4 regions of the Pragia fontium genome follow, and region 2 is predicted to be linked to each of the others. Evidence: predicted binding sites of a transcription regulator. Region 2 holds the regulator's gene; each other region holds the start of a gene.
The links. The regulator PurR, encoded in region 2, represses purine synthesis genes. The targets are predictions, from matches to a motif close to CANGCAAACGTTTGCNTG.

Region 1: EL341_RS17305 (NCS2 family permease) is a predicted target of PurR. The motif match lies at 3,070-3,087, and genes of this name have one in related genera.
Region 3: EL341_RS14880 (NCS2 family permease) is a predicted target of PurR. The motif match lies at 3,811-3,828, and genes of this name have one in related genera.
Region 4: glyA (serine hydroxymethyltransferase) is a predicted target of PurR. The motif match lies at 2,374-2,391, and genes of this name have one in related genera.

The regions. Positions count from the first base shown of each region.
Region 1 is NZ_LR134531.1:3,992,098-3,998,161, forward strand. Features, by position in the region: gene EL341_RS17295 (autotransporter outer membrane beta-barrel domain-containing protein) at 1-1,964, shown strand, start outside; gene yieH (6-phosphogluconate phosphatase) at 2,080-2,748, opposite strand; gene EL341_RS17305 (NCS2 family permease) at 3,144-4,478, shown strand; gene EL341_RS17310 (hypothetical protein) at 4,564-6,064, opposite strand, start outside.
Region 2 is NZ_LR134531.1:1,707,208-1,713,271, forward strand. Features, by position in the region: gene prc (carboxy terminal-processing peptidase) at 1-1,168, shown strand, start outside; gene htpX (protease HtpX) at 1,399-2,271, shown strand; gene EL341_RS07485 (hypothetical protein) at 2,352-2,837, opposite strand; gene purR (HTH-type transcriptional repressor PurR) at 3,097-4,113, opposite strand; gene cydH (cytochrome bd-I oxidase subunit CydH) at 4,413-4,502, shown strand; gene EL341_RS07500 (YniB family protein) at 4,678-5,223, shown strand; gene EL341_RS07505 (fructosamine kinase family protein) at 5,428-6,064, shown strand, end outside.
Region 3 is NZ_LR134531.1:3,438,684-3,444,747, reverse strand. Features, by position in the region: gene kdpB (potassium-transporting ATPase subunit KdpB) at 1-1,004, opposite strand, end outside; gene kdpA (potassium-transporting ATPase subunit KdpA) at 1,038-2,714, opposite strand; gene EL341_RS14890 (K(+)-transporting ATPase subunit F) at 2,714-2,803, opposite strand; gene EL341_RS14885 (hypothetical protein) at 3,363-3,689, shown strand; gene EL341_RS14880 (NCS2 family permease) at 3,871-5,238, shown strand; gene EL341_RS14875 (Na+/H+ antiporter) at 5,468-6,064, shown strand, end outside.
Region 4 is NZ_LR134531.1:2,998,680-3,004,743, forward strand. Features, by position in the region: gene EL341_RS13030 (DUF1007 family protein) at 1-463, opposite strand, end outside; gene EL341_RS13035 (rhodanese-like domain-containing protein) at 484-858, opposite strand; gene glyA (serine hydroxymethyltransferase) at 1,011-2,264, opposite strand; gene EL341_RS13045 (DUF2058 domain-containing protein) at 2,629-3,168, shown strand; gene glnB (nitrogen regulatory protein P-II) at 3,409-3,747, opposite strand; gene EL341_RS13055 (NAD+ synthase) at 3,760-5,379, opposite strand; gene glrR (two-component system response regulator GlrR) at 5,455-6,064, opposite strand, start outside.

The sequences.
Region 1 (6,064 bases), 1.8 Mb from region 2:
GGTTGGTTGTTGCTGCGGGAAAAGCCGAAGGTGGAAATGCGACGACTCCTGTGGATACTACGAGTACGCCTTCTCTGTATGGAGAGGCGAATATTGAAGCCTCCAATAGCACCATTTTGGCCAATAATAATTCTGTGATATTAAATGGTTTGCTGAAAGATGGGAGTGTTTATGGTGGCTACGCTGAGCTGACCGCAGTTGGGGGAACAGCAATCAGTGGCTCAACGACTGCTGTTCCAAATGCGGAGAAATTGCCTGAGTCAAGCGCGGAGATTGATGTATCCAATAGTAAAGTTGTGGCTAATAACAATACCGTGACGTTAAATGGGACTGTGGCAAATGGGTCGATTTATGGCGGTTATGTCAGATTTGACCTGACTCAGGGAACTGCAATAAATGCTGATAATACCGCCGGGCACAACGGCGTTAATCCTACTAATACACAGGTACAGGCCATAAACAATACGGTTAATATTGGTGATGTGGCACAAATCAGCGGTACTATTACGTCGCTTTATGGGGGATATTTGCAGAGCACCGGTTATTTTCCGCAAAATTATGATGTGTTTACCGGCAATACTCTGAACTTCTCGGCCCAGCCAGTTAAGGTTAATAACCTTGGCAACTTTGAACATTACAACTTTACCTTATTACCTTCCCTTGCTAACCAACCGGAAGCCCTGATTACGGCTAATAATATTAGTTTAGGAGCTAACCTTGCTAATATCAGTGATGGAACGACAACGCCGTCGAAGGCAACAGTGGTTGGCATCCATTCAGGTAAGGTTTTAAAGGCCGGTGATGAGTTTGTTCTGATGAAAGCAATGAACGACTTTACGGGTAAGGGGCAAGGTATTGATTCTACTGGTGTTGCTCAACAGGGTATTTCCCTGCTGTATGATGTCCACACGTGGGTGGATGATTCAAATAAAGAGGTGAAAGCCACTATTTTGGGTGATCCAGATAATGGCTCAGATGAAAATTCGGGTGCTCTACCTTCAAAGCCGGAGGATGACTCGGCAGCGACGGTAAACCCACAGCTTAAAGCGTTGCCGATGGCCTATCTTTATAGCTCTACTCTGGTTAATCGCGGTGGAGATATCGTAGCTTATGATACCTATCGTACAATCCGTGAGCAGAATAAAGGTGCTTGGGGAAAGGTTCCTTTTGTGATCGCTTCTGGCAATCATCTTCGTTATAACGTTGGTTCGAATATCAAAGCGAATGAATATCTTTTAAGCAGTGGATTAAGCTATACCACCGATGATGGTGTGACTACCGCAGCATTTATTGAGGGAGGCTGGGGTCGTTATGACAGTTATACCCGTTTTGATAATGCCGATAATGTGCACGCTGATGGTTCCAGTAAGTATTATGGCATTGGCCTTTTAGCTCGATATGACTTACCTAAAGGTGCTTATTTAGAGGGAAGCGCTCGGATAGGGAGAACTCAGACTGAGTTTAGTACCAAAGATATTGTCAATCGTGCGACAGGTCAGTTTGCGCACTACAATATTAAATCGAACTATTTAGCGGGACATATAGCTGAAGGCTATATGATGTCGATAAGTAAACGTAATAGCTTGGATCTGTCTATAAAATATCTGTTCTCAAGAATTAGTAGTCGGGATGTCACGGTTGCTGGAGATCCGTTCCACTTTAGCGCCATTAACTCACATAGAGTCAGGTTGAATGCCGAATTTAAACATCAGTATAGTAGCGCTCTGATGTTGATGTCGGGTTTAGGCTATGAGAATGAGTTTATCGGGCGGGCGAAATCGACAACATACGGCGTTTACAATATTGATGCCCCAGATATGGAAGGCGGGACGGGAATTGGCTTTTTCGGGATAACGGCCAGACCCATATCCGATCAAAACCTTTCCCTGGATGTTAAAGTTAACGGTTATACCGGTAAACGAGAAGGTATTGGTGGGCTTTTCAGGATTAATTACGCTTTTTAAACGCTTAGCCAAGAACGAATAACATTCATGATAAGTGATGACCCCGGGCAGATGATATCTTTCCGGGGTTATATATTTCGTGGATTAATTGTTTTTATTATCTTGTGCCTTTATTTTAAGACTGATAAATCTCCCAGCCCCTCGCTTTCCACAACGCGGGAAGCTGTTCCATGCTATGGAACGTCGTGACCAGTGGATGATCGATGGGTTGGTTGTGTCGGTCGGCGCAGTAATAAAACACCGGAATACCGGCTGCAATGCCGGCATGAGCACCGGCGACGGAGTCTTCAACCAGAATACATCTTTCCAGAGGAACCGACAGTTTATCGCTGGCGAACTGCAACAGGGCAGGATCTGGCTTCCAACGCTGAATATCAAAGGCGCTATACAGGCGATCGCCGAAGAAATCGATTAGCTTGGTTAATCCTAGCGAATGCTGCATTTTACTCACGGGGCCGTTGGATACTACCGCCATTGGCACGGTAATACCTTCCAGCAGCGGTCTGATACCTTCAATTGGTTTCAGGCTGAGCTCAAACAGACGCGCCATATCCTGACGGTACTCTTTTTCCAGCTTATCATCAGGCTGATCGAGACCGTAGGTTGCTCTGACCTCGGCAAAAACCTTGTACAGATTGGTTCCCTTAAACCGTTTAATACACTCTTCAGTAGAGAGTGGAATCCCATAACTCATAAAAACGTTAGAGAAAGATTCACAACATAAAATCTCGCTGTCGACCAGAGTGCCGTCGCTGTCAAACAGCACACATTCAACCGGTTGCATAATTCATTCCTTTACGGTGATCGGCATGGTTCATACCACATGGTAATAACCATACTAAAATAGTGTTTCAAAAAACAGCAGATGTTGGTTTTGTTGACGATCATTGTTTAGCTTTAATCAAGGTAATGAACGATAGTTCACTGATGTTATTATTTGTGTCCTGTATTTTTGCCTATCTCTGGTCACAATATTTTCAGTGGAGATTGTTGGAAGGTATTATGCGGCGGCGTTGTTCTGCGAGATGAAAGGCTAAGTCTGATTCGTTAACTTGATGGCTATTCTGGCGAAAATTCAAACTTCACAATAAAAACTGAAATAAACCATGTAATCGTTTGCGTATTTTGGTATATGTAGCGGCTTAGTTTTTATTATTCATCTTTTTTCCGGACATCAAAATGAACAACCCCGTTTCTGGTCCTGCTAATGGGCAGGGTCTACTTGAGCGCGTGTTTCAACTGAACCAACATGGCACGACGGTACGAACCGAGATAGTCGCTGGTTTTACCACCTTTTTAACCATGGTTTATATCGTTTTTGTTAACCCGCAGATTTTAGGGGTAGCAGGAATGGATACCGAAGCTGTGTTTGTGACCACTTGTTTGGTGGCGGCGTTTGGTAGCATTTTTATGGGCGTGCTGGCGAATTTGCCGGTGGCGCTGGCTCCGGCTATGGGGCTGAATGCCTTCTTTGCCTTTGTGGTGGTCGGTGCGATGGGGCATCCGTGGCAGGTGGCGATGGGAGCGATCTTCTGGGGCTCCGTTGGTTTCTTACTGTTAACGCTGTTCCGCGTTCGTTACTGGATGATATCCAGTATTCCGATTAGCCTGCGAGTGGGGATAACCAGCGGTATCGGTCTGTTTATCGGTATGATGGGCCTGAAGAACGCCGGTATTATTGTCCCTAACCCGGATACGCTTGTAGCTATTGGTAACCTGACTTCACTGAATGTAGCGTTAGGCGTTTTAGGCTTCTTTATCATTGCGGTGTTAGCGGCTAAAAATATTCATGCGGCGGTACTGATTTCTATCATTGTCACCACCAGTATTGGTCTTATCGTTGGTGATGTTACCTATCAGGGCGTATTTTCTGCACCACCAAGTATCGCCAGCATTGTTGGTCAGGTAGATGTAAAAGGCGCATTGGATATCGGTTTGGCCGGCATTATTTTCTCCTTTATGTTGATCAACCTGTTTGACTCATCCGGTACCTTAATTGCAGTAACGGATAAAGCCGGCTTGGCGGATGAAAACGGTAAATTCCCTCGGATGAAACAGGCATTGTTGGTCGACAGTATCACCTCGACTGCCGGTGCTTATTTAGGTACGTCTTCAATCTCTACCTATATCGAAAGCTCCTCCGGTGTTTCCGTTGGTGGTAGAACCGGTTTAACGGCAGTAGTTGTCGGCCTGTTATTCCTGCTGGTTATCTTTTTGTCACCATTAGCTAAGATGGTTCAACCTTATGCGGTGGCCGGTGCGCTGATTTATGTTGGTGTGTTGATGACCTCCAGCCTGTCGCGGGTAAAATGGAACGATCTGACGGAAGCTACGCCAGCGTTTATCACTGCGGTAATGATGCCGTTTACCTTCTCTATTACCGAGGGTATCGCTCTTGGCTTTATTTCTTATTGTGTAATGAAAGCTGGAGCAGGTCGTTGGAGAGAAATCAGCCCTTGCGTACTGATTGTTGCACTACTGTTCTTAATTAAAATTGTCTTTATCGATCATTAATCCCCTCTGATGGGATTTAATGAAAGCTTAATATAATAAAAGCCCATGTTAGGAATAACATGGGGCTTTACGTTGTAGCAGGAGATTAGTCAACCGTTGGTGGATTAATCAACGCGTTTTTTATGGCTAACATATAGGGTCGGGTAAATTGAACGACGAATGAATCGTGCGGCTGCCAACTGCCATCTTCTTGTTTAATCACCGGCATATTCATGTCAATTTTGATCCCGCTGGCTTTATAGTTACGAGGATTTCTGCCGTATGACAAGTGAAACGTTACTGGGCATGTATAGTGTGTATCCTTCACTTGTTGGCATTCGTCGTTAATGTTTATACCAGAGATTCTTGGAGTCAGTGGGCTAAATGATGGAGACCTTTCGATAAGTATTTTATCTAATTGCTCTACTCCGGTTATAAAGGCTTTCTTGAGGCCGGTTTCCTGCTGATTTAACGCATAATAGCGAGCGTTTTGCTCTTTTACTTTTTGAGCAATCTCATTTTTACCGTTATTGATGCGGGTGGAAAACTCTCCGTCATCCGTCGGTTGGATTTGATAGGTCACTTCACCAATGATATCCGCAGCAATGTCCCGGTTTCTATCGGCTCTATAGATTACCGTTGCTTTACAGCTGCGGATAAGTGAATCATCATTAAAACTGGTTTGCTCAGCCGACGTTAATGAAGAGAAGCTATAGTTAATCGGTGCCGCAATGAGGCGGTTTTCGTTTTGATTGCGGGCTGCTGTTGGTGTATCAGAGTAAGTGGCGGCAAAGCCCTGAGTGACTTGCTGCTGAATCTCTTCATCATCGCATAGTGGTGTTTCATCTGGAGCGAAAAACCAACAAATAGCGGCTACAATAATACCCATCCAAATAAGTTTCTTTATACACCCACCGCCTGTTGGCGCTGTGGCTGCTGGTTCTTCGTTCTGCCGGATGCTCTGATTATTCTCCGTAGGCTTGTCACGTCGCTTTCTTTTCTTACTCGGTTCAGCCCTAACTGGCTGGGCTTTGATGACATTTTGCTGTTCTAACCATGTCAGTAACTCATCGTTATTTTCAAATCGAATATCTGGATTAGCTTCCAGTACCTTTTCTGCTTTTCTGTGCACTTTGCTACTAATGACGCCAGCAGCGTAGAGCTCTAAGAGCATTTCATAGGCGTCGGATTCTTCATCCGTTAATAAGGCGGCATTATCTGACTGGGTCGATTTAGCCGTGTCTTTAGCCGAGTCTTCTTCTGGCGTAAATTCATCTGGCTCGAATAATCCCCAGGTGACATCTTCCGATGGCCATTCAATAATATCTTTAGCGGTGTTTTTTGGCTCAGCCGGGTTCTCGTCGATGTTTTCCTCATCGTCTTCCTGCTCAAGCCGTTGTTCAATCGCTTCTTCAGCAACAGTCTCAGGTTCAGATGGTTGCTCAATGACTTCTTCAGCAACAGTTTCAGGTGCAGATGGCTGTTCAATGACTTCTTCAACAACAGTCTCAGGTTCAGATGGCTGTTCAATGACTTCTTCAACAACAGTCTCAGGTTCAGATGGCTGTTCAATGACTTCTTCAGCAACAGTCTCAGGTGCAGATAGC
Region 2 (6,064 bases):
GGTTGATGTGATCGGCTGGCGTCTTGATGATGTGGTGGCCTTAATTAAAGGTCCTAAAGGAAGTAAAGTCCGTTTGGAAATCCTTCCTGCAGGCAAAGGTGCCAAGTCCAAAACGGTAGTTCTGACTCGCGAACGTATTCGCTTGGAAGATCGTGCCGTTAAGATGACGCTAAAAACGATTGGCAAGAAAAAGGTCGGCGTGCTGGATATCCCTGGCTTCTATGTCGGGTTAACTGAAGATGTCAAAACCCAGTTGCAGAAGCTGACCAAGCAGAATGTTGACAGTATTATTATCGATTTAAGAACCAACGGAGGCGGGGCGTTAACTGAAGCCGTTTCTTTATCTGGTCTGTTTATTCCTAGCGGCCCAGTGGTTCAAGTTCGAGATAATAATGGCAAGGTGCGTGAAGATAGCGACACCGATAGTATTGTTTACTATAAAGGCCCGCTGGTTGTCTTGGTCGATCGCTTTAGTGCCTCGGCATCAGAAATTTTTGCCGCCGCTATGCAGGATTATGGTCGGGCATTGATTGTTGGCGAACCTACCTTTGGTAAAGGTACCGTTCAACAGCACCGTGCATTGAACCGTATTTACGATCAGATGCTGCGTCCTGACTGGCCAGATTTGGGGTCTGTTCAATACACTATTCAGAAGTTTTATCGCATTAACGGTGGAAGTACTCAGCGTAAGGGTGTGACACCAGATATCGTTATGCCAACGGGTGTTGATCCAGTTGAAACTGGGGAAAGCTTTGAAGATAACGCTTTACCATGGGATAGTATTGATAAAGCCACGTATACGTTATTGGGTGATGAATCGCGCTATATTCCTACGCTGAAGAAAGAACATGATGAACGGATTGCTAAAGATCCGGAATTCCAGTTTATTATGCAGGATATTGCACGTTATAAAGCTAATAAGGATAAACGTAGCAGAATTTCGTTAAACTATGCCCAGCGCGAGAAAGAGAGCAATGAGGACGATGCCATTCGTCTGAAACGCATCAATGACCGTTTGACTCGCGAAGGTAAGAAGCCGCTGAAGACTTTAGAAGATCTACCGAAAGATTATAAAGAAGCCGATCCTTATCTGGATGAAACCGTATTGATTTCACTGGATTTGGCCACACAAGAAAAGAGTGATGCGGCAGCCGTTCAGAAAAAGTAATGGCTAAATAGATAGCAGAAAATAGGGCGCTTATTGAGCGCCTTATTTTTTTGCTACTGTTTATCATTGGCGCTTTAATAAGAAAGAATTGTGATTTTAATCACTCACCAATGTAAAGTTATGATCTATTTGTTATAGGACTGTTGTTTACCCTTGAATTTTGCAGATTAGCCCATAAGATCGGGATGGTAAGAAACAACATTTTATTTCTCTAAGGAAACTATCTTTTTATGATGCGTATAGCGTTATTTTTATTAACAAACCTCGCAGTTATGCTGGTTTTTGGTATTGTTCTGAGCCTAACGGGTATTCAGGGGCGTAGCGTGCAGGGCCTGATGATCATGGCAGGTCTGTTTGGTTTTGGTGGCGCATTCGTTTCTTTATTAATGTCAAAATGGATGGCATTACGTTCTGTTGGTGGTCAAGTGATTGAACAACCGGCCAATGACGTTGAGCGTTGGTTAGTTGAAACCGTTAGACGTCAGGCACAGCAGGCGGGTATTGCCATGCCACAGGTAGCAATCTATCACGCGCCTGATATTAACGCATTTGCCACTGGAGCAAGGCGCGATGCCTCACTGGTTGCGGTAAGTTCCGGGTTATTGCAGAACATGAGCCGTGATGAGGCGGAAGCGGTACTGGCCCATGAGATTAGCCACGTCGCAAATGGTGATATGGTGACGATGACGCTGGTACAGGGCGTAGTGAATACTTTCGTTATCTTTGCTTCTCGACTGATTGCGCAGGTAGCCGCCGGTTTTCTTAACCGTGACAATGAAAGTTCATCGGGTAATACCATGGTTTATTTTGTTGTCTCGATGGTATTGGAATTGGTGTTCGGTATTTTGGCCAGCATCATTACCATGTGGTTCTCTCGTCATCGCGAATTTAAAGCGGATGCTGGTTCAGCCAATTTAGTGGGTCGTGAGAAGATGATTGCAGCATTGCAACGTCTAAAAACCAGTTACGAACCGCAGGAAGAGTCAACCATGATGGCATTTTGTATTAACGGTAAGCCAAAGACATTTAGTGAGCTGTTTATGTCTCACCCTCCGTTAGATAAGCGCATTGAAGCATTACGCGCGGGTACTTATCTCAAGTAATAATCAAACCGCGTTAATTGATAATCGGGAGGCCTTAGGGCTTCCCGATTTTTTATGCCATTCAATTAGCAGATATATATTTATTCAAAAAGATAGGCATCATCATTACGGAATTCTAACTTAGGGTTACGCAGGGTATGATCTAACTCTAGTCGGTGTGCGCCTTTACTCTGGTAATCTGCAAAAATAATTACTTTACTGGCAGGGCGACCATAAAGTGGTATGTCTTTTATGGTGGTATGTGAATCTGCAACAATGTTAACCGGCCAGATAAATAGTTTTCCAGGATTTTGTTTTAGCCAGCGTTGTTTATCCGCGAACCATTGTGCAGACGTCAGGTTCTCTAACTGTTTTGTTAAATGATCACCGTTAACGGCAACAAAATCTACGTTAAGTGGGCGGCCTTCGTTGACCTTATCGGTCACGCTTAATTCAATGGAACGAAGTTGAACACGGGATGCGCTAAAGATTGGTAGATTAACGGAAGAGCAGGCCATCAGAGTCATACTTGCGGTGATGACCAGCAGGTTACGTAGCACATTACGATAGAGATAGAGTGATGTCATAGCTTCACCACTTGATAATGAGTGTAGCAAACGGGTTTATCGAGATTAGAGCCTTTATTGAAGAACAATAGATTCCGAATAAGACCAGTGTATCTCTTTAACTATAGGTAACCAATAGCGTTGAATCAATCAACTCATGTTTCCTTGACTACATTGATGATGGATTGGATTGTAATTTATTGATCTAAATGATTTTAAGTGAAGGAATACTGGAAGTAATACCCCACCATCAATGAATAGTGGGGTAAAGTAAAGCAGATTACTTGTTTAAATAAGGGCCGTCAGCGACAGAGTTACGCTCCACTAATTCAGGGTGTAGCTCAATTGAATGATAGGTTTCACGCTTATTGATGATTCTGTCTAACAACATATCTAGCGCCATTTCAGCCAGACTCTCTTTAGGTTGCTGAATAGTGGTTAACGGCGGATTGTAGTAACGGGTATTGCGAATATTATCATACCCGATCACCGATATATCGTCCGGCACTCTTAAACCCATTTCACCTGCTGCACAAAGTGCTCCCATGGCAATAACATCCCCACCACAAAATAGGGCAGTAGGACGTTGTTTGGTATTGAGGATTTTCATCATACCGTCATAGCCTTCTTGCGGCTGGAAGTCGGCTTCAATAATCCACTCATCAGGAATAGTGATCCCTGCCTCTTTGAGTGCATGCAGAAAACCTTTGTGGCGTTCACGCCCGGTGAATTCATTTAACTGACCGGTGATAGTAGCAATTTCCCGGTGACCGCGGTCAATCAGATAACGGGTTGCCAGATATCCCCCCTGGAAACCATTATCTTCAATGTTATCGGTAAAATCGCTGTGTTTGCCCCAGTCCATAACCATCATCGGAATATGCGGATATTCCTGTAGCAGACTCAATAGTGGGGGATGATACTCTGAACACATCACCAATAGTCCGTCGACGCGTTTTTGTGCCAGCATCGCCAGATAAGCCTGTTGTTTTTCTAAATCATTCTGGGTATTGCAAAGGATCAGCGTATAGCCTTTTTGATAGCATGCCGCTTCGACCGCCTGAATGACTTCAGCGTAATAGGGGGAACCGCTAGATGTGGCGAGTAGACCAATGGTTTTGGTGTTATTGACTTTTAGGCTACGGGCAACGGCGCTGGGTGAATAGCTTAATTCTTTTATCGCGGCCCAAACGGCGGCTTTGGTATCGTCAGCGACGAAACGTGTTTTATTAATAACGTGGGAGACGGTTGTCGTTGAGACGCCGGCATGTTTTGCCACATCTTTTATTGTTGCCATAAGACAGAGTTCTCCTAAACTTACACAGTATCCGTTACAGTGTAAGCAGATAAGTTAACGTTTGCTTTTTCTTTTGATAAACAAATTACACATTAAAAGCAAAACGGTATAGAATTTGTTATATATCACTGATTTTAACTTAAGTTGGTTGGTTCAGTGATAATAAGCGGTGAATTTTGGCGCATTTAATACAAATGTCAAAGAGATATCATGGAGATTCTGGCTGATATGGGTATTTTTTGTATGCAGACCAAAAACATCTGAGTGCTAGACAGTTTTTTGAGGAAGGAAAATAAGAGATGTCAGCTGAATTAAAATGGTCCCTGAGCACTGTTGTATTTGCATTAGCTGTTATTGTTACTTATAGCTTAATTGCTGTAACACACTAAAAATAATTAACTTTATGGCCTGATATCACGTCCAGAATGTTAGCTTGTGGGCTAATATCTATCGGCGCGTGTCCGGCCATTATGATTTTTTATTAAATTATGTTCCCTTCAGCGTGGAACATAATTTTTTTGTTATCAAATTGATGAAAAATCGGTGTTTCAACATGGAGGCAGAATGACTCACCATCAGGCCAGTGCGGTTGCGTTACTGAAACGTATTGCAGGGATTGTAATTTTTATACCAGCACTGATATCGACGGTTATTTCAGTATTAAAATATCTGATTGAACCGAAGACCAATATGCAGGAAATGACCGCAACCATTATGGATTTCCTGCAGGTTATTATTAAGATGGTTCGCCAGTACACCTCATTTTTTGAGTCATTCTGGGTGAGCTCACCGGTACCGGATATTAGTAATTGGTCATCAAGTAACAGTCTTTGGTTTATGGTGATCTTTCTGTTGATGTTTGTCGGCTTGGCTTTGAGTGCGTCCGGCATCCGTTTGTTTAAACGGATACATAACGTGCGTGAAGGCGTGACAGAAAGAGCCATTTTAGAGGCGATGAACGGCGATCAGGCTCGTTCCCGTGAAGAACTGCAAAAACTGATTTCGATACCGAATACCTCAATTTTTGCTCAGTTTGGTCTGTTATATGTTGCTCCGGTTTTTTGGGGTATTTTTATCTATATCATCCTGTACTTCATCAATCTGCTTTAATAATCCACCAATAGCTTCTACGCTTAATAGACATAGTCGGCATGCGCGCCGGCTATGTTGATAAATTCGTTAATATCAGCGCCAGCAAGATGCATATCGAAATTAAACGTCATGTTTAACCTAAAGCTGTGCATTGGATCGAAGTTTCTCTGGAATCAAACGGTTAACCTGAGAATATCTTGATCATAACCTTGGGGTGATGTCATGTGGCAATCCGTCAGTCGTTTATTGAGTGAACATTTGGGTGAAACTTATACAATTACTGAAAAGGAGGAGTTGTCTGGAGGAGATATTCATCGGGCACGTCGAGTCACTAACGGAAAAACCGACGTTTTTGTTAAGTACGATACCCGGGATCTTTTGCCCATCTTCACCGCTGAGTCCGATCAACTTAGTGCCTTAGCCAAGAGCGGAACCGTCCGCGTTCCGCAAGTTTATGGGGTAGGGTATGACCGGGATTACAGTTTTCTACTGCTTGAGTATCTTCCTTTAAAACCATTGGATGCCCATCATGCCTACTGTCTGGGGCAGCAATTGGCCAGATTACATCAGTGGAGCGATCAGCCGCAGTTTGGATTGGATTTTGACAGTGATTTAGCGACCACTCCCCAGCCGAATCGCTGGCAGCGCTACTGGAATGTGTTTTTTGCCGAACAACGTATCGGTTGGCAGCTTCAGTTAGCTAATGAAAAAGGGCTGCATTATGGTGATATTGAGCAGATTATTGCGATAGTTAGCCATCGTTTGAAAAGCCATCATCCACAACCATCATTACTTCACGGGGATCTGTGGCCAGCAAACTGTGGGGTTAGTGCCGCAGGGGCATTCATTTTTGACCCGG
Region 3 (6,064 bases), 1.7 Mb from region 2:
CTGACGCCGGGAGCCGGTAGAAACTCGGACGCCTGACGGTTACCAAGGGTAATGGTACCGGTTTTGTCCAACAGCAGAACATCAACATCCCCGGCGGCTTCCACGGCGCGACCGCTGGTGGCGATCACGTTTGCCCCCAACATCCGGCTCATACCGGCGACGCCGATAGCGGAGAGCAGACCGCCAATGGTGGTGGGTATCAGACAAACCAGCAGCGCAACTAGCGTAGTGATGCTAACGGCGGTACCGGACTTACCCGCTTCAACGCTGAAAATCGAGAAGGGAAAAATGGTGGCGGTTGCCAGCAGGAAGACAATGGTTAACGCTACCAGCAGAATGGTTAAAGCCACTTCGTTCGGTGTCTTACGACGTTTAGCGCCTTCAACCATGGCAATCATTCTATCGAGAAAGGTTTCTCCCTGATTAACGGTACTTTGAATAATCAACCAGTCTGACAGAATACGCGTACCTCCGGTTACTGAGGAGAAGTCGCCACCCGCTTCACGGATTACTGGCGCTGACTCACCGGTAATGGCGCTTTCATCCACCGATGCGCCACCTTCGATGATCTCACCGTCACAGGGGATGGTATCCCCGGCTTTAACCAGCACGATATCGCCTTTTTGCAGGTTCTCAGAGGTCACAGTTTCGGACGGTGAATCAAGGCGTGCTTCAGCCAGTTTGGTTGCCCAACTGGTCTTTTTCACGCCTTTCAGGCTTTCCGCCTGCGCTTTGCTGCGGCCTTCAGCCAGTGCTTCGGCAAAGTTGGCGAATAACACCGTGAACCAAAGCCAGAGGGCGATACTTCCGGTAAACAGAGCGCCGCCGTCGGTTTTGCCGAACAGGATGGCCAGCCAGATTACCGTAGTGATAATGCTGCCCAGATAAACAACAAACATAACCGGATTGCGCCACTGCACGCGCGGGTCCAGTTTTTTAAAGGCTTCTTTCAACGATGTACGCATCAGTTTAGGTTCAAACAGTGCACTTTGTTTACGGGTCATTTGGGATATCTCTTTTGTTTTTTACCGGAACATTCAGAACTGTAAATGTTCTGCAATCGGGCCAAGCGCCAGTGCTGGAACAAAGGTCAGGGCGCCGACCAGTAAAATTGTGCCGATCAGCAGGCCAATAAACAGCGGGCCATGCGTAGGTAACGTGCCGTTACCGGCAGGTTGGTGTTTCTTAGCTGCGAGTGAACCGGCAATGGCTAACACCGGTAGAATCACGCCGAAACGGCCAAGAAACATCGCCAGCGCCAGCATCAGGTTGTAGAACGGCGTATTCACGCTTAAGCCAGCGAATGCGCTACCGTTGTTATTTGCAGCGGATGAGAAGGCATACAGCACTTCAGAAAAACCGTGGGCGCCGGGGTTGAGAATGCCGCTTCTGCCTGCATCGGTGCTAATAGCCAAAGCCGTGCCTAGCAGTACCAATGTCGGCGTGACCAGAATGGCTAACGCGGTCATTTTGATTTCATACACTTCGATTTTTTTGCCCAGATATTCAGGACTACGGCCAATCATCTGTCCGGCAATAAATACCGTTAGTAAAACAAACAGCAACATACCGTAAAGGCCGGAGCCAACGCCGCCAAACACCACTTCGCCAATCTGCATTAACCACATTGGCACCATGCCACCTAACGCGGTGAAGGAATCATGCATGGCGTTAACCGCACCGCAGGAAGCCGCCGTTGTCACTACGGCATACAGTGAAGAGGCGATAATGCCAAAGCGACTCTCTTTACCTTCCATATTGCTATGGCCGTTCAGGCTAAGCTGAGTCAGAAAGTCAGGTCCGTTGAGTTCGGCATAGATAACGACAATCACCGCAACAATAAAGATCAGCACCATCGCCCATAACAACGCGTTGCCCTGACGACTATCGCCGACGGCTCTACCAAAGGCCATGCAGAGCGCACAAGGGATAAGGAAGATGGCGAGCATTTGCACCATATTACTGAGTGCGGTTGGGTTTTCGAACGGATGGGATGAGTTGGCGCCAAAGAAGCCACCGCCGTTGGTTCCTAGCAGTTTAATCGCTTCCTGAGACGCTACAGGCCCCATCGGCAGCACTTGTTGTGCACCTTCCAGTGAGGTCAGATGAATATAAGGACTTACGTTTTGCAGCACGCCCTGACTGACAAAAAACAGTGCCAGTACCAGCGCCAGCGGCAGCAGGATATAAAGGGTAATGCGGGTGAGGTCTACCCAGGCGTTACCGATGGTTTGGGAAGAATGACGACTGAACGCCCGGATAAAGGCGAACACCACCGCGATGCCGGTCGCAGCAGACAGGAAGTTCTGTACCGTTAATCCAACCATTTGGCTAAAGTAGCTTAGGGTTGTTTCACCGCTATAGGCTTGCCAGTTAGTATTGGTGACAAAGCTAACGGCGGTATTGAGCGCCAGATCCCAAGACATATTTGGCATATGTTCCGGGTTTAAAGGTAGCCAAGCCTGAGTCATTAGCAGGGTAAATAGCAACACTAATCCGCACAGGTTAAAGATGATAATCGCTAGCCCATACTGATATTTGTTCATCTCCCTAGGCTTAACGGCGCTACAACGCCAGAGCCTTTTTTCCATTTGCATCAGGCTGCGCGCCGGTTCACCGTCAATTAACTGCACCAGTAACCGACTTAATGGTAACGACAGAATAAACAACACCGCCAGAAAAACGGCAATGGTGATAAACAACGTGGCGGTCATTAGAAATCCTCCGCATTAAACAGGGCATAAACTAAATACCCCAATAACAGGATAACGAATAACACACCGAGAATGATGCTGATACTCATAGCTTTTTCCTGAAGGTTATTTTTAGATATATCAATATTAGAAGGGTTAATGCAAAAATGTTGATAAAAGAGGGCTGAAAGGTGTAAAAAAAGTATAAAAATCGTGAGGATCAGGTTGAAAGTCGGTCATTTAAAATGATATCTGCATTGCTATTGATGAGATATTTATCTTGCCGTTATTCCTATTTCAAAAAATAAATTATTTTATTATTTGTTTTGATAAGGGGGATTAATTTCAGATAATTATCTTTTTAATTTAACTGATTATTAATTAATAGTTTTGACATTATATCAAAATAGTCTTTGCGATAAGTTGACTGGAAAATATATTTTATTTAGCGTGTTTTGAGCCCGCGGGATAGTTTAGGTCGTACACTAGGTGCAAACACCATCAACACCGTTATTAGGTATTTACCCCCTATCAAGAGTTGATATAGTAACCAGGCTCACTGTATGCCGGTTTCAATATTGAAAGATAATTTGATACAACGTCATATGAGGTTTCGATTTTTGTTTCATACTGATAGCTACTCTGTTGTTCTGATAAAAGGTTAGGTTGATGCTAAGAAGAATATCTTGGGGATTGGGCATACTGTCGCTGTTGGTTCCTGTCGCCCTGTATGCATGGCAATGGTCACAGCATCAGAAATTAATGGCCTCCGGTCTGAGCAGTGATGATTTAGGCTGGATGCTTAGCGTATTGCTGGTTGATGTCTTTTTAGCCGGTGTAATCGCCTTTTTTGCCGTAATTTTGAACGCGCTTTCACTGTATCGTTTGCCGCAAGGCGTTGAGTTTAATCCGGTGATGCGAATTTTTGAGATGCTGCTGCTGGCGCTGCCGTTGCTGGCATGTCTGTTTTTTGCCGGCGTTTCGATGATGCACTAAGATCGCTTGAATCAAGAGCACGCTGGTCATTTTCCCCGACTTGCGTGCCATCAATTTTTCCTTCTCTGATAGAAATCTACTAAAATCTAACGATAACAGTTGAAATCGAGGGGTATAAGCTCAGATAATCGTTTGCCTCATCAATCTGAAGCAAACTTACCCCCTTCTGAGGACATCATTAATGTCGAATGCAAACGATCGGAATATAAATGCTACCGGTCAGAATGGAACGTTAGATCGCTATTTCAAAATCTCTGCCCGTGGCAGTAGCGTACGGCAGGAAATTCTGGCTGGATTAACCACTTTTCTGGCAATGGTGTATTCCATTGTTGTTGTGCCGAGTTTGCTGGGTCAGGCTGGATTCCCGGTCGAAACCGTATTCGTTGCCACCTGTATTGTGGCTGGTCTGGGTTCTATTGCCATGGGGCTATGGGCAAACCTGCCTATGGCGGTGGGCTGTGCCATTTCATTAACGGCGTTTACGGCATTTAGTCTGGTCTTGGGACAGGGGCTGAGTATTCCGGTGGTGCTGGGCGCGGTATTCGTTATGGGTGCACTGTTTACCCTGATTTCGGCTACCGGCATTCGGGCATGGATACTGCGTAATATTCCGATTGGTATTGCACACGGTACCGGTATTGGTATTGGGCTATTTTTGCTGATGATTGCCACCAGCGGTATTGGCGCGGTGGTGAAAAATCCGGGAGCGGGTTTACCGGTTCAGTTTGGTGACTTTACCTCGTTTCCCGTGATGATAGCCTTTATCGGTTTGGCAATGATCATTGGTTTGGAAAAGCTAAAAGTTCCCGGCGGAATTTTGCTGGTGATTGTGGCGATATCAGCGCTCGGCTTAATTTTCGATCCGCAGGTTACCTATACCGGCATGAGTTCAATGCCAACGCTGGTGGCAAAAGATGGTACCTCGTTGATCTTCAGTTTGGATATTATGGGGGCGCTTCAACTGGCGGTGCTGCCTAGCATTTTGGCCCTGGTTATGACGGCGGTGTTTGACGCAACCGGTACAATTCGTGCTGTTGCCGGGCAGGCTAACTTACTGGATAAAGAAGGCCAGATTATTAACGGTGGTCGTGCGCTAACCACTGACTCCGTTAGCAGTATGGTCTCCGGTTTGGTCGGGGCATCGCCGGCGGCGGTGTATATTGAGTCTGCGGCGGGAACTGCCGCTGGTGGACGTACCGGTTTGACTGCGCTGGTTGTGGGGGTGTTATTCCTGCTGCTGCTGTTTTTCTCACCGTTAGCCGGTTTGGTTCCTGCTTATGCGACCGCTCCAGCCCTGATGTATGTTGGTTTGCTGATGTTGAGTAACGTATCGCGTCTGGATTTTGATGATTTTGTTGATGCCATGTCGGGTCTGATCTGCGCGGTATTCATTGTGTTAACCGGTAATATCGTGACCGGCATCATGCTGGGTTTTGCCTCGTTGGTTATTGGGCGTATTTGCTCTGGTGAATGGCGTAAGCTGAATATTAGCGTCGTTCTGATTGCAGTAGCACTGGTTACTTTCTATGTCGGTGGCTGGGCTATTTAAGTCGTTCCGTTGAATATCTCTTTTCTGGCCTTATGGTGTTAACCGTAAGGTCAGAAGCCTATCCCTTCCTCCCTCCCTTATTTTCTTGGTTTTCTATTGGTTTCAAGAATGTGTATTAAAAGGCACTTTTTAGTTTTAGCTAAAAAACGGATGATGCTATTTTATAGTTGCACGTGATTCGGCGGCCGAGGCCGCTTTTGCCCTGCATCATGAGGAGTCTGATGAATCTATGGAAATATTTTTTACCATTCTTATTTTAATCTTAGTGGTTTCACTTTCGGGGGTAGTTACCCGAATGTTACCTTTCCAGATTCCCCTACCGTTGATGCAAATTGCCTGTGGAGCCCTGTTGGCTTGGCCAACATTTGGACTACACGTTAACTTTGATCCTGAACTGTTTTTGGTGCTGTTTATTCCGCCACTGCTGTTTGCCGATGGTTGGCGAACGCCACTGCGCGAATTTTTACATCATGGTCGTGAGATATTAGGTCTGGCGCTGGTGTTAGTGGTACTCACCATAGTTGGGGTTGGTTATCTGATTCATCTGATTATCCCGAGTATTCCTTTGGTTGCCGCTTTTGCACTGGCTGCGGTGCTGTCGCCTACCGATGCCGTGGCACTGGGTGGGATCGTTGGCGAAGGCAAAATACCTAAGTCCATTATGGGGGTGCTGGAAGGGGAGGCGTTGATGAATGATGCTTCCGGTCTGGTTTCTCTTAAGCTGGCGGTGGCGGTAGCCATGGGAACCATGGAGTTTACCGTTTATGGGGCCTCTATCGATTTCCTTATCGTCGCTGTGGGGGGCGTATTGTCCGGTATTGTGGTG
Region 4 (6,064 bases), 1.3 Mb from region 2:
ATTTCTCGGAAGGGTAACGCATATCGACATAGTAACTTTGTTCATAGGTTGAAATGACAACCGCATTTTTTGCCAGCGGAATGGGCTTAGCCATCGGTAATACAAAGGTAAGCACCGCTTTATTACCGTGCCGATGCAGAGAATAATTGTTAGTCTTTTCAGCAAATTCAACCAACCTACCGTTGGCGCGAACTTCAGTGAAATAGAGCTGATTACGCGTGTTCTCTATCAGTTCGTCCGCCATACTTTGCCAAACGTTGGGATTGTCCTTTGCCATCGAAGCATCCAGCAGCAATTCAGCCGAGGTTAGCTCATCCATTTCCCAGATCATTTTAATGCCTGTCAGCGACTTATTTTCAATCACCAGACTGGCATCCAGATCGATAAAACTATGCGGATGTGCCCCGGCCAATGGACTTATCAGGCACATAACAATCAATATTGTTCGGCAGGTTAACGTCATGATAATTCGGTTACTAGAAATTATTTTTTAACTAATGGAAAGTTAGCTTCGTTCCAGGAACGGTATCCGCCATCCATGGAAAGTACAGCGGTATAACCCATTTTCTGAATGCTTTCCGCCGCCAACGCTGAGCGATAGCCACCACCACAGTATAATACCATCGGCGTTTTTTTATCCGGGACATGGGTTTCAATATCTCTTTCCAGAACACCCCGACCTATGTGCTTCGCCTCTGGCAGGTGATCTTTGGCAAACTCACTCTCTTCACGCACATCAATGACTAATGGAATGGAACCATTATCCATCATCTCTTTAACCTGTTGGATACTGACTTCATGAACATTCTTGCGGGCTGCTTCACACAGTTGTTCGAAGCCTGGATTATGTTTCTTCACACTATCCTCCTATTTGGATGTATCTGAATGGTGAATCGCCTCAACATAATTAAACGAGGGGAAATTCGCAACCTAAAGCATATAGGCCATACCATAATATGCAATAAACCACCGTACCAGACGGTGGTTTATTGTTAACAACAACTGAAAAACTACGCGTAAACCGGATAGCGCTTACAAATATCCAGTACTTTCGCTTTCACACCGGCGATCGTCGCTTCATCGTTGATGTTATCCAGCACATCACAAATCCAGCCTGCCAGTTCGCGAACTTCGGCTTCTTTAAAGCCACGGCGGGTGACGGCTGGAGTACCAATACGTACGCCGGAAGTAACAAACGGGCTTCTCGGGTCGTTTGGTACGCTGTTTTTGTTCACGGTAATGTTCGCACGGCCCAGTGCAGCATCCGCATCTTTACCGGTAATATCTTTATCAACCAGATCCAATAGCATCAGGTGGTTGTCAGTGCCGCCGGAAACAATCTTATATCCGCGAGATTTAAAGACTTCTACCATGGCTTTAGCATTCTTAGCAACCTGCTGCTGGTAGGATTTAAACTCAGGCTCCATCGCCTCTTTTAACGCTACGGCTTTTGCTGCAATCACGTGCATTAACGGACCGCCCTGACCACCAGGGAATACCGCTGAGTTCAGCTTCTTATACAGCTCTTCATCACCACCGCTTGCCAAAATCAAACCACCGCGAGGGCCAGCCAGAGTTTTATGAGTGGTTGTCGTCACGACGTGAGCATGAGGAACCGGGTTAGGATAAACGCCAGCAGCGATTAAACCAGCAACGTGGGCCATATCAACAAAGAAATACGCACCGATACGATCGGCAATCTCACGCATTTTAGCCCAGTCAACGATGCCAGAATAGGCGGAGAAACCACCGATAATCATTTTTGGTTTATGGGTTTCAGCCTGACGGGCTAAGTCTTCATAATCAATTTGGCCGCTTTCATCAATACCGTAAGGCACGATGTTGTATAACTTACCGGAGAAGTTTACTGGAGAGCCATGAGTCAAGTGACCACCGTGAGCCAGATTCATTCCCAGTACAGTATCGCCCGGATTTAATAACGCCATATAAACGGCAGAGTTGGCCTGAGAACCTGAATGAGGTTGTACGTTGGCATAATCGGCGCCAAACAACGCTTTAGCACGGTCAATGGCTAGCTGCTCAACAATATCGACATACTCACAGCCGCCATAATAACGCTTACCCGGATACCCTTCTGCATACTTATTAGTTAATTGGGTACCTTGAGCCTGCATTACACGTGGACTGGTATAGTTCTCTGATGCAATCAACTCAATATGCTCTTCCTGACGAACATCTTCTTTTTGTATGGCCTGCCACAGTTCGGCGTCATAATCGGCAATGTTCATGTCTCGCTTTAACATCTGCATCTCCTGAAATAAGCTAATCAACTGGTATAAGGTGAAACTCAATACAACGTGACCTCAGTGTAATATGTTTTCATCTTGTTAAATAGACCCAAATAAAGGTTTTTACGCAAACGTTTGCCATTCATTATAAAAAGATGAAATAGGCATTTTACCTTTATAACACCGCCAGAAATTCTGGCGGTGTTATAACAATATCCGTTGATAACTTGATGCTACTATTTGTGTCCGGTCAATAAATGCCGCATGACTTCGGTAGCCCCTAAACTCAAACCACACCGTGATAAGTCCTGCAATCTGGTACAGCCTCAAAAATTACAGGTATAATCCCACAAATTATTCAACTGGTTTAGAAACGAAGATGACAAAACTCACCTTACAAGAGCAGATGCTAAAAGCTGGATTAGTAACCAACAAAAAAATGGCCAAAGTTCAAAGAACGGCTAAAAAATCACGAGTTCAAGCCCGTGAGGCAAGAGAAGCTGTGGAAGAAAATAAAAAAGCACAGCTTGAGCGTGATAAACAGCTAAGCGAACAACAAAAACAAGAGGCTTTATCTAAAGAATATAAAGCTCAGGTGAAACAGCTGATTGAAATGAACAGAATCGACATTTCAAAAGGCGATATTGGTTTTAACTTCACAGATAATAATGTAATTAAAAAAATAACTGTGGATAAGATTACTCAAGCTCAGCTGATTAGTGGTCGTCTCGCCATTGCACGTTTAGTTATTGATAACAGTAGCGAGAGTACATACGCCATTATCCCCGCGAGCGTAGCGGATAAAATTGCGCAGCGAGATGCGAACAGTATTGTATTAAATAGTGCGCTTAGTCAGGAAGAACAGGATGAAGAAGATCCGTATGCCGATTTTCAAGTGCCTGATGATTTGATGTGGTAATGGTGATTATGTATAGAAAGCCCCTTGGGGGCTTTTTGTCCGTATCCCTGTAAAACGTACTATCCGCTTTTAGAGTTCATCCAACATACAGATGTTTGCTGATTTGAGCCTGGAGTACCGAGCGCTGAAAGAGGCCATCGAAAAAGCGTTAAAACCAGAGATAAAGAAAGCGTAGAAGAAAAGGTAAATATCATCTATTCCGGAGGTATGCCAATACCCCCGGAATATCAACAAAAGAACCTAAATCGCCCCTTCGTCTTGCTCACCGGTACGAATACGCACTACTCTTGCCACATCAAAGACAAAAATCTTACCGTCACCGATCTTGCCGGTTTGGGCGGTATTCATGATCGTTTCTACGCAGGTATCCACAATATCATCCGCTACCACGATCTCGATTTTCACCTTTGGCAGGAAGTCGACCATATACTCTGCACCGCGATACAGTTCGGTATGGCCTTTCTGACGGCCAAAACCTTTGACTTCAGTCACCGTCATGCCGGTAATACCGACTTCGGCTAACGCTTCACGGACATCATCCAGTTTAAACGGCTTAATGATCGCATCAATTTTTTTCATAAACGTTAACCCTTACCAATTTTTACGGCCAAAGCCAGATGTGATCGGATAGCGCCGATCCTTACCAAAGTTCCGAGCAGTGATCCGCGGACCTACCGGAGACTGCCGACGCTTATATTCGTTAATATCAACCAAGCGGATAACCTTACGAACAATCGCTTCATCAAAACCTTCAGCCACCAGTTGCTCAACAGACATATCATGCTCAACATAACCGTCAAGGATCTTATCCAAAACCGGATATGGCGGCAGGCTGTCTTCATCTTTCTGATCCGGTGCCAGCTCAGCTGAAGGTGGGCGGTCAATCACTCGCTGAGGAATAACGTACGAACGAGTATTACGATATGACGACAGTTTAAACACGAGCGTTTTTGGTACATCTTTTAAAACATCAAACCCACCCGCCATATCACCATAGAGCGTCGAATACCCTACGGCAATTTCACTTTTGTTACCGGTGGTTAATACCAGACTGCCGCGTTTATTCGATAACCCCATCAGAATCACACCGCGACAGCGCGCCTGTAGATTCTCTTCAGTGGTATCTCGTTTGGTATTAGTAAACATCGGCGCTAGCTGCGCCATAAAGGCATCAAAAATAGGTTCAATAGAGACTACGTCAAACTCAACGCCTAATATCTCCGCTTCTTCCCGCGCATCTTCGATACTGATTTCCGCGGTGTAGCGGAATGGCATCATCACCGCCTGAACTTTATCTTTGCCTAAAGCATCAACCGCAATAGCTAACGTCAGTGCTGAATCAATACCGCCAGAGAGCCCAAGAATAGCGCCTTTAAAACCATTTTTGCTGACATAATCTCGTACAGCTAACACTAAAGCATCATAGATTAAGGAAAGATCTGAACGTTGCTCTGGCAACGCCATCGCTTCGATTTTATCGTCGGTAAACTTAACCTGCTGCGTTTGCTCACTAAAAGCAGCCAGCTTATGCGTCATGTTGCCCGTTGCATCGAATACTTTGGAACAACCATCAAAGATCAACTCATCCTGCCCACCAATCTGATTGAGATACACCAGAGGTAAATGGGTACGATGGCAATGTTCTGATAACAGTTGATTACGAATATAAGGCTTTTCACGGTTATACGGTGAGGCATTAATCGACAGAATCATATCGACGTTAGCCGCTTTCAACGCATCAACCGGGCCATTAAACCACAGGTCTTCACAAATCAGTAAACCCAGGCGATAGCCTTTGAACTCAACAAAGCAGCTTTTATCGTCGGCAGTAAAATAACGTTTTTCATCAAATACACCGTAATTTGGTAGCTGTTGTTTGAAGTAACGCGTGACCAAACTGCCCTGCCAAAACATCGACAGTGCATTGTATATATGACCGTTTTCCCGCCATGGGTGACCAACAATGATAGCAACATCAGTAGAGGCAGCCTGCAATCGGGCTAACTGTTGATCGCAGCGCTGATAGAGATCATCACGGTAAAGTAAATCTTCCGGTGGATATCCGGTCAATGCCAATTCAGAAAACATCACCAAATCAGCGCCAGCCTGCTGCTGCTCGCTGACGGTCTGTAACATGCGGTTAGTGTTACCTTCAATATCACCAACCAACCAATTTAACTGCGCTAATGCGATAGAGAGAGCTCTGCTCATATCAATTCACTGTTCGCTATCAGGTTAAGTAGGCGGCAGTATAAATGACTGTCGCCTGAATTAAAAAAGAAAACCTTACTCTTTAAAATCATTCGCATCTAATTCATGACGCGATAAGAGCTTATAGAATTCGGTTCTGTTTCTACCGGCCATACGGGCTGCGTGAGTCACGTTTCCTTTGGTCATCTGTAACAGTTTGCGTAAGTAAACCAACTCAAACTGATTACGCGCTTCGGCAAACGTTGGCAGTGCCGTATTTTCCCCTTCCAGCGCCTGCTGTACCAAAGCTTCGTTGATAACCGGCGTGCTGGTTAACGCCACACACTGTTCAATCACGTTAACCAACTGCCGAACATTACCTGGCCAGCTAGCGGTCATTAAACGTTTCATGGCATCGGTTGAAAAACTACGGACAAACGGCTTATGGCGTTTAGCGGACTCACGTAATAAATAATCGGCTAATAAAGGGATATCCTCAGCACGCTCATTTAACGCCGGTATTTTGAGGGTTACCACGTTTAAACGGTAGTAAAGGTCTTCGCGAAACTCCCCTTTAGCCATCGCTTTAGGTAAATCACGGTGCGTAGCAGAAATAATGCGGACATCGATATCCAAATCGCGATTGCTGCCCAGAGGACGAACTTTACGCTCTTGTAATACGCGCAACAGTTTTACCTGTAAAGGC